Regions from separate parts of the Hydrogenophaga sp. PAMC20947 genome, predicted to be linked through region 2. Evidence: predicted binding sites of a transcription regulator. Region 2 holds the regulator's gene; the other holds the start of a gene.
What was found. Region 2 encodes FliA, which starts transcription of late flagellar genes. Its sites were predicted from a motif close to CTAAAGTTTNNNNNNNNNNNGCCGNTA; they were not measured.
Positions count from the first base shown of each region.

Region 1: a site for FliA is predicted at 4,650-4,676, ahead of E5678_RS01830 (putative motility protein). Genes of this name have one in related genera too.

Region 1 is NZ_CP039252.1:393,133-399,406, forward strand. It holds gene gyrA (DNA gyrase subunit A) at 1-1,456, opposite strand, end outside; gene ompA (outer membrane protein OmpA) at 1,721-2,368, shown strand; gene ubiG (bifunctional 2-polyprenyl-6-hydroxyphenol methylase/3-demethylubiquinol 3-O-methyltransferase UbiG) at 2,556-3,260, shown strand; gene E5678_RS01820 (HAD-IA family hydrolase) at 3,277-3,942, shown strand; RNA gene ssrA (transfer-messenger RNA) at 3,955-4,344, shown strand; gene E5678_RS01830 (putative motility protein) at 4,771-4,974, shown strand; gene E5678_RS01835 (16S rRNA pseudouridine(516) synthase) at 5,153-5,920, shown strand; gene E5678_RS01840 (hypothetical protein) at 5,928-6,274, opposite strand, start outside.
Region 2 is NZ_CP039252.1:2,815,000-2,821,273, reverse strand. It holds gene flhB (flagellar biosynthesis protein FlhB) at 1-354, shown strand, start outside; gene flhA (flagellar biosynthesis protein FlhA) at 351-2,432, shown strand; gene flhF (flagellar biosynthesis protein FlhF) at 2,429-3,937, shown strand; gene E5678_RS12725 (hypothetical protein) at 3,930-4,724, shown strand; gene E5678_RS12720 (RNA polymerase sigma factor FliA) at 4,730-5,446, shown strand; partial or broken gene E5678_RS12715 (IS5 family transposase) at 5,735-6,274, shown strand, end outside.

The sequences.
Region 1 (6,274 bases), 2.4 Mb from region 2:
ACTCCACCACGATCTTGTCCTGCTCCAGGCCGGTCAGGCGCTGCAGGCGCATTTGCAGAATCTCTTGCGCCTGGGTCTCTGACAAGCGGTACAGCCCGTCGCTGCCCATGCCAAATTCCCGCTCCAAACCATCGGGGCGGTAGTCGTCGGCGTTGATCACATCGCCATCGGCCTTGGCGCGGGTGAGCATTTCGCGCACCAGTGCGCTGTCCCAGCTGCGGGTCATCAGCTCGGCCTTGGCGACCGGCGGCGTGGGCGACTCGCGGATGATCTTGATGAAGTCATCGATGTTGGCCAGTGCAACCGCCAAGCCTTCCAGCACATGGCCGCGCTCGCGGGCCTTGCGCAGGTTGAACACGGTGCGCCGCGTCACAACTTCACGGCGGTGCTCCAGGAAGACCTGAATCAGGTCTTTCAAGTTGCACAACTTGGGCTGCCCGTCGATCAGGGCCACCATGTTGATGCCGAAGGTGTCTTGCAGCTGCGTTTGTTTGTAGAGGTTGTTGAGCACAACCTCGGGCACTTCGCCGCGCTTGAGCTCGATCACCAGGCGCATACCCGATTTGTCGGACTCGTCCTGGATGTGGCTGATACCTTCGATCTTCTTTTCGTGCACCAGCTCGGCAATGCGCTCTTGCAGCGTCTTTTTGTTGACCTGGTAGGGCAGCTCGTCAACGATGATGGACTGGCGCTGGCCTTTGTCGATATCTTCAAAGTGGCACTTGGCGCGCATCACCACACGACCGCGCCCTGTGCGGTAGCCGTCTTTGACGCCCGTCATGCCGTAGATAATGCCGGCCGTGGGGAAATCGGGGGCGGGGATGATTTCCATCAGCTCATCGATGGAAGCTTCCGGGTTCTTGAGCAGGTGCAGACAGGCGTCGATGGACTCGTTCAGGTTGTGCGGAGGGATGTTGGTGGCCATGCCGACCGCGATGCCACCCGAGCCATTGACCAGCAAATTGGGGAAGCGCGCGGGCATCACCAGCGGCTCTTTTTCCGAGCCGTCGTAGTTGGGGCCGAAGTTCACTGTTTCTTTGTCGAGATCGGCGAGCAACTCGTGGGCGATCTTGGACATGCGAATTTCGGTGTAGCGCATGGCGGCAGCGTTGTCGCCGTCAACCGACCCGAAGTTGCCCTGACCATCCACGAGCATGTGGCGCAGTGAAAAATCCTGCGCCATGCGAACGATGGTGTCGTAGACCGCGCTGTCGCCGTGCGGGTGGTATTTACCGATCACATCGCCCACGATACGCGCCGACTTTTTATAGGGGCGGTTCCAGTCGTTGTTGAGCTCGTGCATGGCAAACAACACGCGCCTGTGCACCGGTTTCAAGCCATCGCGGGCGTCAGGCAGAGCCCGGCCCACAATCACGCTCATGGCGTAATCCAGATAGCTGCGGCGCATCTCCTCTTCCAGGCTGATGGGCAGGGTTTCTTTGGCGAACTGTGTCATGTGATGTATTTGGAATGCGTGGCAAGGTCCGGAAACAACCTTTCATTTTAGGCGCCCCGCCGAACCCGCTCAAAAAGCCCTTTTTGTTGCTGCGACGCAACATTCTAGGCTGATGAGAACAAACTCGTTACACCCCCTGCCCGGGGGCGACCTTGTTTGTAACCGGGCTTGTGGCACAATAAATTAAGCGTTTTTAGTGGTGGTCACTTCAAGCGTCCATGTTGATTTACAGCCCTGACGGCTGCTCACTCCAAGAGGAAAACCATGAAAAAACTGAATAAAGTGGCAATGCTGATTGCATCCGCAACCGTGGCGTTCGCTGCCAGCGCTCAGTCCAACGACAACTGGGTGAACGGCAGTGGCGACCTGCAGTGGAAAAACGGCGACGGTTCGCTGTGCTGGCGTGATGCCGCCTGGACCCCAGCCACGGCTGGCAAGGGTTGCGATGGCGCCATCGTTCCTGCAGCCGCTCCGGCTCCAGCACCGGTCGCAGCCGCACCCGCTCCTGCTGCAGCTGCACCCGCACCTGTTGCCGCTCCAGCACCCGCTCCTGCCGCCACCAAGGTGACCTACGCTGCCGATGCCTTCTTCGACTTCGACAAAGCCGTGGTCAAGCCAGAAGGCAAAGCCAAGCTGGACGACCTCGCTGGCAAAGTCGGTGCGATCAACCTGGAAGTTGTGATCGCTGTCGGCCACACCGACTCGGTGGGTTCGTCCGCTTACAACCAGGCTCTGTCGGTTCGCCGTGCTGAAGCTGTGAAGGCTTATCTGGTGAGCAAGGGCATCGAAAGCAACCGCGTTTACACCGAAGGCAAGGGCCTGACCCAGCCAGTGGCTGACAACGCAACCCGCGAAGGCCGCGCTAAAAACCGCCGCGTGGAAGTTGAAGTTGTGGGCACCCGCGCCAACTGATGCTTGAAAGCTTCCTGCGTCGCTGACGCAGAAACCCCAGAATTCGTTCTGGGGTTTTTTTTCGTCCTCAAGTGTCTCTCCGTCACCTGTTGAAGGCCGTGGTCAGGCGAGCCGGTCTTCATAGATTCGGGAAACAACAACCCTGTCTGACGGGAATCACCACCGGTGGCGTGTAAAAATCGGGTCTATGAACACTGTCAATGCCGATCCGGCCGAACTGGCCAAATTCTCAGAGCTGGCCCATCGCTGGTGGGATACAGAAAGCGAATTTCGCCCCCTGCACCAGATCAACCCCTTGCGGCTGAACTGGATCGATGGTCTGGCCCCGCTGGCAGGCAAGCGTGTCCTGGACATCGGTTGCGGCGGCGGCATATTGTCGGATTCGATGGCGCGCAAGGGTGCGGAGGTGACCGGCATTGATCTGGCCGCCAAGGCGCTTCGCGTGGCGCAACTGCATGCGCTGGAGGCCAGTACCACGGGGGTGACCTACCGGGAAATCAGTGCTGAGGCCATGGCCGAGGAGCAGCCTGCATCGTTTGATGTGGTGACTTGCATGGAGATGCTGGAGCACGTGCCGGACCCTGCGTCGGTTGTCAAAGCGTGCGCCCAGTTGGTCAAGCCGGATGGCTGGGTCTTTTTCTCAACCATCAACCGAAACGCCAAGGCCTTTCTGATGGCCATCGTCGGAGCGGAGTACGTGCTCCAGATGATCCCCAGGGGCACCCACGAATACGCCAAACTGATCAAGCCCAGCGAGCTGGCAAGCTATTGCCGGTCGGCTGGGCTTGAGCTGGGCCTCACGCGTGGTCTGGAGCACAACCCGCTGACGCAGCGCTATTGGCTCAGCGATGACACCAGCGTGAACTACATGATTTCCACCCGCAAGCTGTAGGAACAACATGTCGACTGTGATGCGTGGTGTTCGCGCCGTGTTGTTTGACCTGGACGGCACCTTGCTGGACAGCGCTCCAGATCTGGCCGCTGCGGCTGACCAGTTGCGGGTGCGTGGCGGTTTGCCGTCGTTGCCGTTGAACCAATACCGTGCCCATGCGGGAGCCGGTGCCCGGGGCATGCTCCGTGTCGCCTTTGATATCGGTCCGGAACACGCAAGCTTTGATCAACACAAGGCGGCGTTTTTTTCCCTCTATGAACGGTCACTCACCGAGCGCACAGTCGCGTTTGACGGGGTGGACGCCATGCTGGCGGCCTTGAACGCAAGTGGGCTGGCCTGGGGCGTGGTGACCAACAAAGCGCAGCGCTTTGCATTGCCGTTGACCGGAGCGATGCCCATGTTCAACGGGGCGGCTGCGATTGTGTGTGGAGACACCACGCCACACGCCAAACCCCACCCGGAGCCGGTGCTGGAAGCTGCGCGGCGGGTCGGCTTTGCCCCGGCAGACTGCATCTACGTGGGCGACGACTTGCGGGACATCCAGGCGGGCAAGGCGGCGGGTATGCGCACCGTGGCTGCTTGCTATGGTTATCTCGGTCCGGACGCTGATGTGGACACCTGGGGTGCAGACGCAAAAGTGAATTCTCCCCTTGAGCTATTGAAATTGCTGGATCTGCCTTAAACTAGAGGTTCAGGGGCTGCACTGGTTTCGACGTGGGTTCGGACGCGTGGCAGGGCATGTCGAGGTTCTGTTACCTCGTAAAACCGCAGAAAAAAAACTAACTGCAAACGACGAACGTTTCGCACTCGCCGCTTAATTGCCGGTGAGCTTTGCAACAGCAGGCCTATGGGCTGGGCAAGGGTTCGAACGGCGCAAGCCGCGAGAGTCCAGGCTGCAAAGATAATTTAGTAGGCTGGTCGTGCGTCGGGTAACTTGGCGTGCGGTGAGATCTAAGGTTGCTGGCTTTCCTTTCAGCGTGTCGCTGCGCGGCTTGGGAAGTGAGACTCAAATCAGACGACTACACATGTAGAACTGTACGAAGAAGGCTTGCGGACGGGGGTTCAAATCCCCCCAGCTCCACCATACCCTGTGACAAAGGCCGCTAGGAATAACCACCTAGCGGCCTTTTTCTTTGGAAAATCAACGGCTTAGCGTGCAATGGCGTCTAGGGGCGTACATGGACAGCTAACCCCCGTTTCGCGCGCGCAGGGGTGACCTCGCTGTTCGCTTAAGGCCGCTTCGCCCAGTCGCGCATTCGCTTCGAACCGTGCCGCGGGCGTCCCGGGGGTGGTGCCCGTGATTCAAGTTGCTCGGGCTTCTTGCCGATGGTTGAAGGAAGCTCCCCAGGGTTTTCGCCTTGTGCGCCAAGTGCGCTTTCGAAATGGTCCTTCAAGGCGAGAGCTCGGCGGCCGCTACTTGCATCGCCGCTTGTGCCTTCGCGCATGCCTGTGTGCGGCACCCTTGCGGCGCGCTCGGAGCTTGCTCAATCAATCACACAAAGGAGTCGTCATGGATGTATCGCCGGCATTGTTGGTCGATCGTGTCCTTCAGACTCAGCAGGGCAGTACCGTTCAAGCGGGGCAGTTTCGTCTGATGAAGGAGGCCATGAACATGCAGGAATCGGCAGCCCAGTCCTTGCTGAACGCTGTGGCTGGGGACTTGCCCCTGGCCACCGATGGCACCTTGGGAACCCAAGTCAACACCATGGCCTGAAGCGGGACGGGAGGAGCACGGTTTGTAGACACTGGCCTGGGTGCAGAGGCATCCTCACCTAAAATGGAGCCCCCCGCAGGCCGGGACAACGCTTAGCTTCGCCGCCGATCCCTGGATTGTGGCGAAGCTTTGAAAGGTGCTCGCCTGTCTCTATTCATCCAATCGATCGTTCGACATGCTGGCGCTCCAGGACATTCTTTTTTCACAAGGTTTTGGTACCCGCCGTGTTTGTTCGGGGCTGGTGCAGCAGGGATGGGTGCAGGTGGGTGAGGGGCGCGAGCCTTGCAACGATCCTGTGCAAGGCTTCGATCCGCAGGGCTTTGTCTTCTGGGTGCAAGATCAGCGCTGGACCTACCACGCGCTGGCGTACCTGGTCTTGAACAAGCCGGCGGGTTATGAGTGTTCGCAAAAGCCGAGCACGTATCCCAGTGTGTACACCCTGCTACCAGGGCCGTTGCGTGAACGGGGTGGCGGTGCGGCGGCTGGCGTCCAGGCGGTCGGCCGACTCGATCAGGACACCACGGGCTTGCTGCTGATGTCGGACGATGGCAAATTCATTCACCGGATGACGTCACCCCGGCACCATGTGCCCAAAGTCTATGAAGCGCAGCTCAAGCATCCGATCACGCCTGATCAGGTGACCCGTTTGCTGGAAGGGGTGGTGCTGGACGACGATCCCAAGCCGGTGAAGGCCCAGGCTTGTTCCGCCGAAGGCGAGCGGCACTTGCGCTTGACTCTGACCGAGGGCAAGTACCACCAAGTGAAGCGCATGGTAGCGGCTGTTGGCAATCGCGTTGAATCGTTGCACCGCTCCACAATTGGAGGACTGAGTCTGGAGGGGGGGTTGGCCGAAGGGCAGTGGCGATGGCTGACCGATGCGGAGATTCAGGCGCTGACGCTCAAAGTGCCGCCCCAATCGACTTCACCCGTTCAGCCCACTGCCTGACCTGGAATTAGAGCAGGTCGCCCTTGCGGCTGTCGAGCGGGATCAGGAACGAGTTGTCTTGCCACTGGGAGCCCAGATCGCCGGCCCGTGTGTCGCCAGTGGTGCTGCTGGGCCAGTTGGACAGGGGGCTGAAGTCGCTGTTGCGGCTGCCGCGTTGTTTGTTGAGCGCCGACCTCAAGTTGGCCTGTGCAGAGATAAGGGCGCGCTCTTCCAGCTCCCGTTCGCGCATGGTTTGCGCCGTGGGCGTCTCGCCGAGAAATTCGCTCCGAATTTCAGTGACGGTGGGCAGGCTGCTGGATCTGACCACCCAGTAGGGCAGCTCACATTGCGTCAGCAAAGAGTGTTTAAGCAAAC
Region 2 (6,274 bases):
CCGACCCACTACGCCGTGGCGCTTCAGTACGACGACACGACCATGAACGCCCCTCGGGTGATCGCCAAGGGGGCCGACTTGATCGCCATGAAGATCCGCGATGTAGCCAAAGAGCACAAGATTCCGGTATTGCAGGCCCCCATGCTCGCGCGCGCTCTCTTTGCACACGCCGAGATCGACGGCGAAATTCCCTCGGCCCTGTACACCGCTGTGGCACAGGTGCTGGCGTATGTGTACCAGCTCAAGGCCGCGATGAACGGCAAAGGCGCCATGCCCGGAGCCGCGCCCACGCCCGAAGTGCCGCGGGAGCTGGATCCCCATTGGAAGAACCCCGCCTCAGAGGCCCGCCCATGAATGCGCAACTGAAACAGATCCAGCTTTGGTTTGACAACAACGCGGGCTGGGCACAGGGCCTGGCGGCACCGCTGCTGGTGATCACGGTGCTGTCCATGATGGTGCTGCCGCTGCCGGCCTGGCTGCTGGACACCTTTTTCTCGCTCAACATCGCACTGGCTCTGATGGTGATGATGGTCTCGGCTTACATGCGCCGGCCGCTGGACTTCTCGGTCTTCCCCACGGTTTTGTTGCTGACGACCTTGTTGCGCCTGTCGCTCAACGTGGCGTCTACCCGGGTGGTGCTGATGGAGGGACACACCGGTCCCGGTGCCGCCGGTGCGGTGATCGAGGCTTTTGGCCACTTTCTCATTGGCGGCAACTTTGCCGTGGGTTTCATCGTGTTTGCGATTTTGGTGGTGATCAACTTTGTGGTGATCACCAAGGGATCGGAGCGCATCGCCGAAGTGTCGGCACGCTTCACCCTGGATGCGATGCCAGGCAAGCAGATGGCCATCGATGCCGATCTGGGCGCGGGCCTGATCGATGAAAAGGAAGCGAAGCGCCGCCGCCAGGAAGTGGGCGAAGAAGCAGAGTTTTTCGGCTCCATGGACGGTGCTTCAAAGTTTGTACGAGGCGACGCCATCGCCGGCATCATCATTTTGTTCATCAACATCATCGGTGGCCTGATCATCGGCGTGGCGCAACACGGTTTGAGCGCCGGCGAAGCGGCTGACAGCTACATCTTGCTGGCGGTGGGCGATGCGCTCGTGGCGCAGATTCCTTCCTTGTTGATCTCGGTGGCCGCGGCCATGGTGGTGTCACGGGTGGGCAAAGACGCCGATCTGGGCGGTCAGATTGTGGGCCAGATGTTTTCCTCACCCAAGGTGCTGGGCATCACGGCCACGGTGCTTTTCATGCTGGGCGTGGTCCCCGGCATGCCCCATGTGGTGTTCCTGTCGTTTGCCGCCATTTTTGGTGCGCTGGCCTGGTGGCGCCTGCAGGAATCCCGCAGGCCCGTCGCGGTGGAAGCGCAAGCACCCGTCAATCCCGATGGAGAAGCCACCTGGGACGACCTGCAGCCGGTGGACCTGCTGGGGCTGGAGCTGGGCTATCGCCTGATCGCCATGGTGGACAAAAACCGCCAGGGCGACTTGCTCACCCGGATCAAAGGGGTGCGCAAGAAGTTTGCACAGGAGGTGGGCTTTCTGCCGCCAGCGGTGCATGTGCGCGACAACCTGGAGCTCAAGCCCAGCGGCTACCGCATCACCTTGCGGGGTGTGGTGGTGGGCGAGGGCGAGGTGTTCCCCGGCATGTACCTGGCGATCGATCCGGGCGGTGTGAACATGCCCCTGATCGGCACCCCCACCACCGACCCCGCTTTTGGTTTGCCTGCGCACTGGATCGAAGACAAACAAAGAGAGAACGCGCAAATGGCGGGTTTTACGGTGGTTGATTCCGAGACTGTGCTGGCCACCCATCTTTCACACTTGATGCAAGTCCAGGCAGCCAAGTTGCTGAGCCGGACGGAGACCCAGGAACTGGTTGAACACGTGACCCGCCTGGCCCCCAAACTGATTGAAGAAGTTGTACCCAAGATGATTTCCGTCGCCATCTTCCAGAAAGTGCTGCAGCTGCTGCTGGAAGAGTCGGTGCACGTGCGGGATATCCGCACCATCATCGAAGCCATTGCCGAGCACGCCAGCGCCACCACAGACCCCGTGGAACTGGCCCGGCGGGTGCGCATGGCGCTGGCACCGGCCATCGTGCAGCAGATTTATGGCCCGGTCAAAGAGCTGGAAGTCATTGCGATCGAGCCCGGCCTTGAGCGCCTGCTGATGCAATCGCTTTCGCCCAATGCCACTGGTGCGCTTGATCCTGGCGTGGCTGAAATGCTGAGCAAGTCGGCCACCGATATCGCCAACCAGCAAGAGGAAAAGGGCGTTCCAGCCTGCTTGCTGGTGCCCGATGCCATCCGTACCGCCATGGCGCGCCTGTTGCGCCGGGCCGCGCCGCGCCTGCAGGTGCTGGCGCACAGTGAAATTCCCGAAACCCATCTCATCCGCATTGGCCCGATCCTTGGAGAGCTAGCATCATGAACATCCAGCGTTTCATCGCCGCCACATCCCGCGAAGCCATGTCGAAGGCCCGCAATACCTTCGGCGACAGCGCCGTGATCCTCTCCAGCCGGGCGACCGACGAAGGGTTTGAGGTCATGGCGGCAGCCGAAGAAAGCCTGGCGCCGCCAACACCGTCTGCGGCGCGCAACGATCGCATGCCCTCAATCGTCACCCGCGACGGCAAAGGCCTTGAGCGGACCACAGCGCGGGCCCCGGTAGCGACCGACTCCGTGGAGAGCGATACCGAAGCCATGTCCATGAGCACGCTGTCGTTTCAAGAGTATGTGCGCGAACGCATGCTGCGCAAACGCAAAGCCGCGCTCTCCAATGAAATCGCGCCCGACCTGGCGCCCGAAATCCGGACGGCGCCTGAACCGCGCCGCGCGGCGCCACCCGTGCAAGTGCCTGTTCAGCGCATGAATGAGCCCATGGCCATGCCCGAGGCGGCCCCGGCCCCCATCCGCACCCGATCGGCAGCGCCGCCCGCGTGGGAGGATTCGCTGCCGCTTCCCCCTGCCCGCATGACCGAGGCCGCCAGTCCCAATATGGCGGTGGAGCTGTCCGCGCTCAAGGACATGATCGAAGAGCGCTTCAACACCCTGGCCTGGCTTGGCTCGTCCAAGCAGAACCCCATCCAGTCCCAGCTCATGCTGAAGATGATTCGTTCGGGGTATTCGCCGTCCATGTCGCGCGCCGTGCTGGAGCGTGTGCCGTCTGATGCATCGCCAGCCGAAGCCGTGCGCTGGGTGCAAGACGTGCTCATCCGCAACCTGAAAGTGCCGGCCGCGGGCGGCAGCCTGTGTGATGAAGGCGGCGTGATCGCTCTGATTGGCGCCACCGGTGTGGGCAAAACCACCACCGCGGCGAAACTCGCAGCGCAATGTGTCAAGACCTACGGTGAAGGCAGTGTGGGCCTGATCACGCTGGATACCTACCGCGTGTCGGGCTACGAACAGTTGCGGGCCTACGGCCGCATGCTGGGCGTGGTCGCTCACCTGGCCCACGACCGCGCCGCGCTCAAGGATCTGCTCAATCTCCTGTCCACCAAGCGCATGGTCATCGTGGACACGGCTGGCCTGGGGCAACGCGATCAACGCATCCAGGACATGTTCGATGTGCTGGACATGCCCAAAATCAAGAAGACCCTGGTGGTCAATGCCGGCGCCCATGGCGACACGCTGGACGATGTGTTCAACGCCTTCAAGGCCAGCACGCTCCATGGCGTGGTGCTCAGCAAAGTGGACGAAGCGGTCAAACTGGGTCCGGCACTCGACGCGTTGATTCGCCATCAGGCGGTGTTGCGCGGCGTGGCCAATGGCCAGCGCGTGCCCGAAGACTGGCAGGCCCCTGACGGACATGCCCTGGTGCGCCTGTCCTTGGGCAGCGAGGGCAAAAAGGCCCACGACCCTGTGTCGACCGACATGGGTTTCTACTATTCGCAGGCCACAGCCCGCGGCATCAACCTGGGAGGCGCCCGTGTTTGAGGTCGGCTGGAACCAGGCAGCGGGGCTGCGCGGCGAATCTCGGCAAAGTGAGGCACGTCTGATGCCGGTGGCCAGCCCGGCACAGCCGGCACGCGCTTACGAAATGCTGTGTGCACTGGCCTCGCACCTGAGCTCGATGGGGTGTCATCCAGTCATTGTGGACGGCAGCGCCCAGGAGTCGGGGGAATGGCGCCAGGCCGCAGGCAGCCACGTGGGCTTGTTGCAGGTGCTGAACGATGCTTCGCTGGCGGGGCTCGACCGGCCCACCGACGGGACGGAGTGGCTCGTCATGCCGGGTGCGCTGGGATTGCAGGCACTGCAGCAGACCGCGCGTGCGGCCGGTGGTCAGGTGGCGCTGTCGCGCCTGCTGGCGCCATTCGCCGCCAAGGTGGTGGTGCTGTTGTACGCCCCAGCATCGACTCTGGTGTCGATCCTGGCGGGCATGCCGGTCCAGGTCATGGTGCCGGTGCTGCCCCAGAAACAGGCCAGCATCGATGCTTACGCTTCTCTCAAGTCGTTGTACGCAGCGGGGTTTTCGCCCGTGCTCGCACCGTTGGAGCAAAGCGATGTCTTGGCTGAGTTGCCGCTGCAGCAGGTGGTCAAGACCGTGATCGATTGTGCCCGGCGCCACCTGAATCTGGAGGCCTCAACCTGGCCTTTGCACACCTGGGGCTTGCGTGTGCAAGAAGCCGCACTGGGTGTTCCCACACAGCCCACCCAGCGTCGCGACGCATGGGCCGAGGCGCAGAGCATGCGGCCGTGGACCGCTCAAACCACCTGGAGTTGATGACGATGTATACCTCCAAAGGCACCCTCAACAGGGACGCCCAACTGCGAAAATACAGTCCCCTGGTGCGCCGTCTCGCGCACCACATGATTGCCAAGCTACCCCCGAGTGTGGAAGTGGACGATCTGATCCAGGTGGGCATGATTGGCTTGACCGAAGCCATCTCGCGCTTCGAGCCCTCGCAGGGTGTGCAGTTTGAGACCTTCGCCAGCCAGCGCATCCGCGGCGCGATGATCGATGAGCTGCGGGAAGGCGACTGGATGTCGCGTGGGTCGCGCAAGAGCCAGAAAGATATCGAGCAGGCAGTACACCGCCTGCAGCAAAAATTGCACCGCGTGCCCATGGAGTCCGAGATTGCCCAGGAGCTGGGACTCGGCTTGGCCGAATACCAGCACCTCCTGGCCAAGGTCCGGGGTACCCAGCTGGTGTACCTGGAAGACATCAGTGGACAGGGCGATGACGAGGACAGTTTTCTCGACCGCCACATGGGGGACACCGAGGCCGAGCCCTCCGTGCGCCTGCAGGATCAGCGCATGCGCACGGCCCTGGTGGCTGCCATCAAGGTCTTGCCCGACCGCGAGCAGAAAATCATGAGCATGTACTACGAACATGACATGAACCTCAAGGAAATCGCCGCCGTTCTGGGCGTGACCGAATCCCGGATCTGCCAGCTGCACAGCCAGTCCATCGCCCGTTTGCGTTCCAAGTTGCGCGAACATTAGCGTGAGAGAAAATGAGCGGCCTTGAGTCGTTCATCTCAAGCGGCCGATAGAAACGGCGCATCCTCGTTGGAAGCGTGCAGTCGATAGGGCGCGGCGTGCTGGACCAACTCGGCGAGGTGGCCGCAGGTTGGCACAGGCACAGGCATAAAAAAAGCCGCCACAAGAGGTCCAAACCCCTTCGTGAGGTCAAGCACAGCAGCAGTCAGCGAATATTTGGCCCACCTCGCACAGCACTCGGGAAGGTCTGCAAAACGTCGGCGCCCGCGCCCGATGTGAGCCAGTAACGGCATGGAGAAATCGAGCCTGGGAGAGGGCGGATTCGAGGGCAAGACCCAGAGAACGCGCAAGCGGGAGCTCGTCGACGAAATGAATCTGGCTGTGCCCCGCGGTTGAGCGGGTCTCGCGGATCACCTCGCACGCACTTGCGCCCGGTGCCAAGGGTGGCGCCCACCGCTTGCCGTCAAGACCATGCTACGCTTCCACTTCATGTAGCCGTGGTTCAACCTCTCGGACCCTGCGATGGCAAAAGCGTTGTACGGCATGGCGCTGCTTCGTGAATTCGTGGTCCCGGACGCCGGTGAAAGTACCCTGCCCGACGAGAGCACCATCCTTCGGCTTCGCCATCTGCTCGAAACCCACAACCTGGACCTTCAGATCCAGGCCACCATCAACGCCATGCTGGCAGCCACGGGGTAGCTCTTGAAGAGCGGCACGGTGGTCGATACCACGCTCATTGCCGCACCGATTTCAACTAAGAACAACAGCGGCGAGCGAAACCCCGAGATGCTCCAGACCAAGAAGGGCCATCAGTGGCACTCAGAGGTGAAG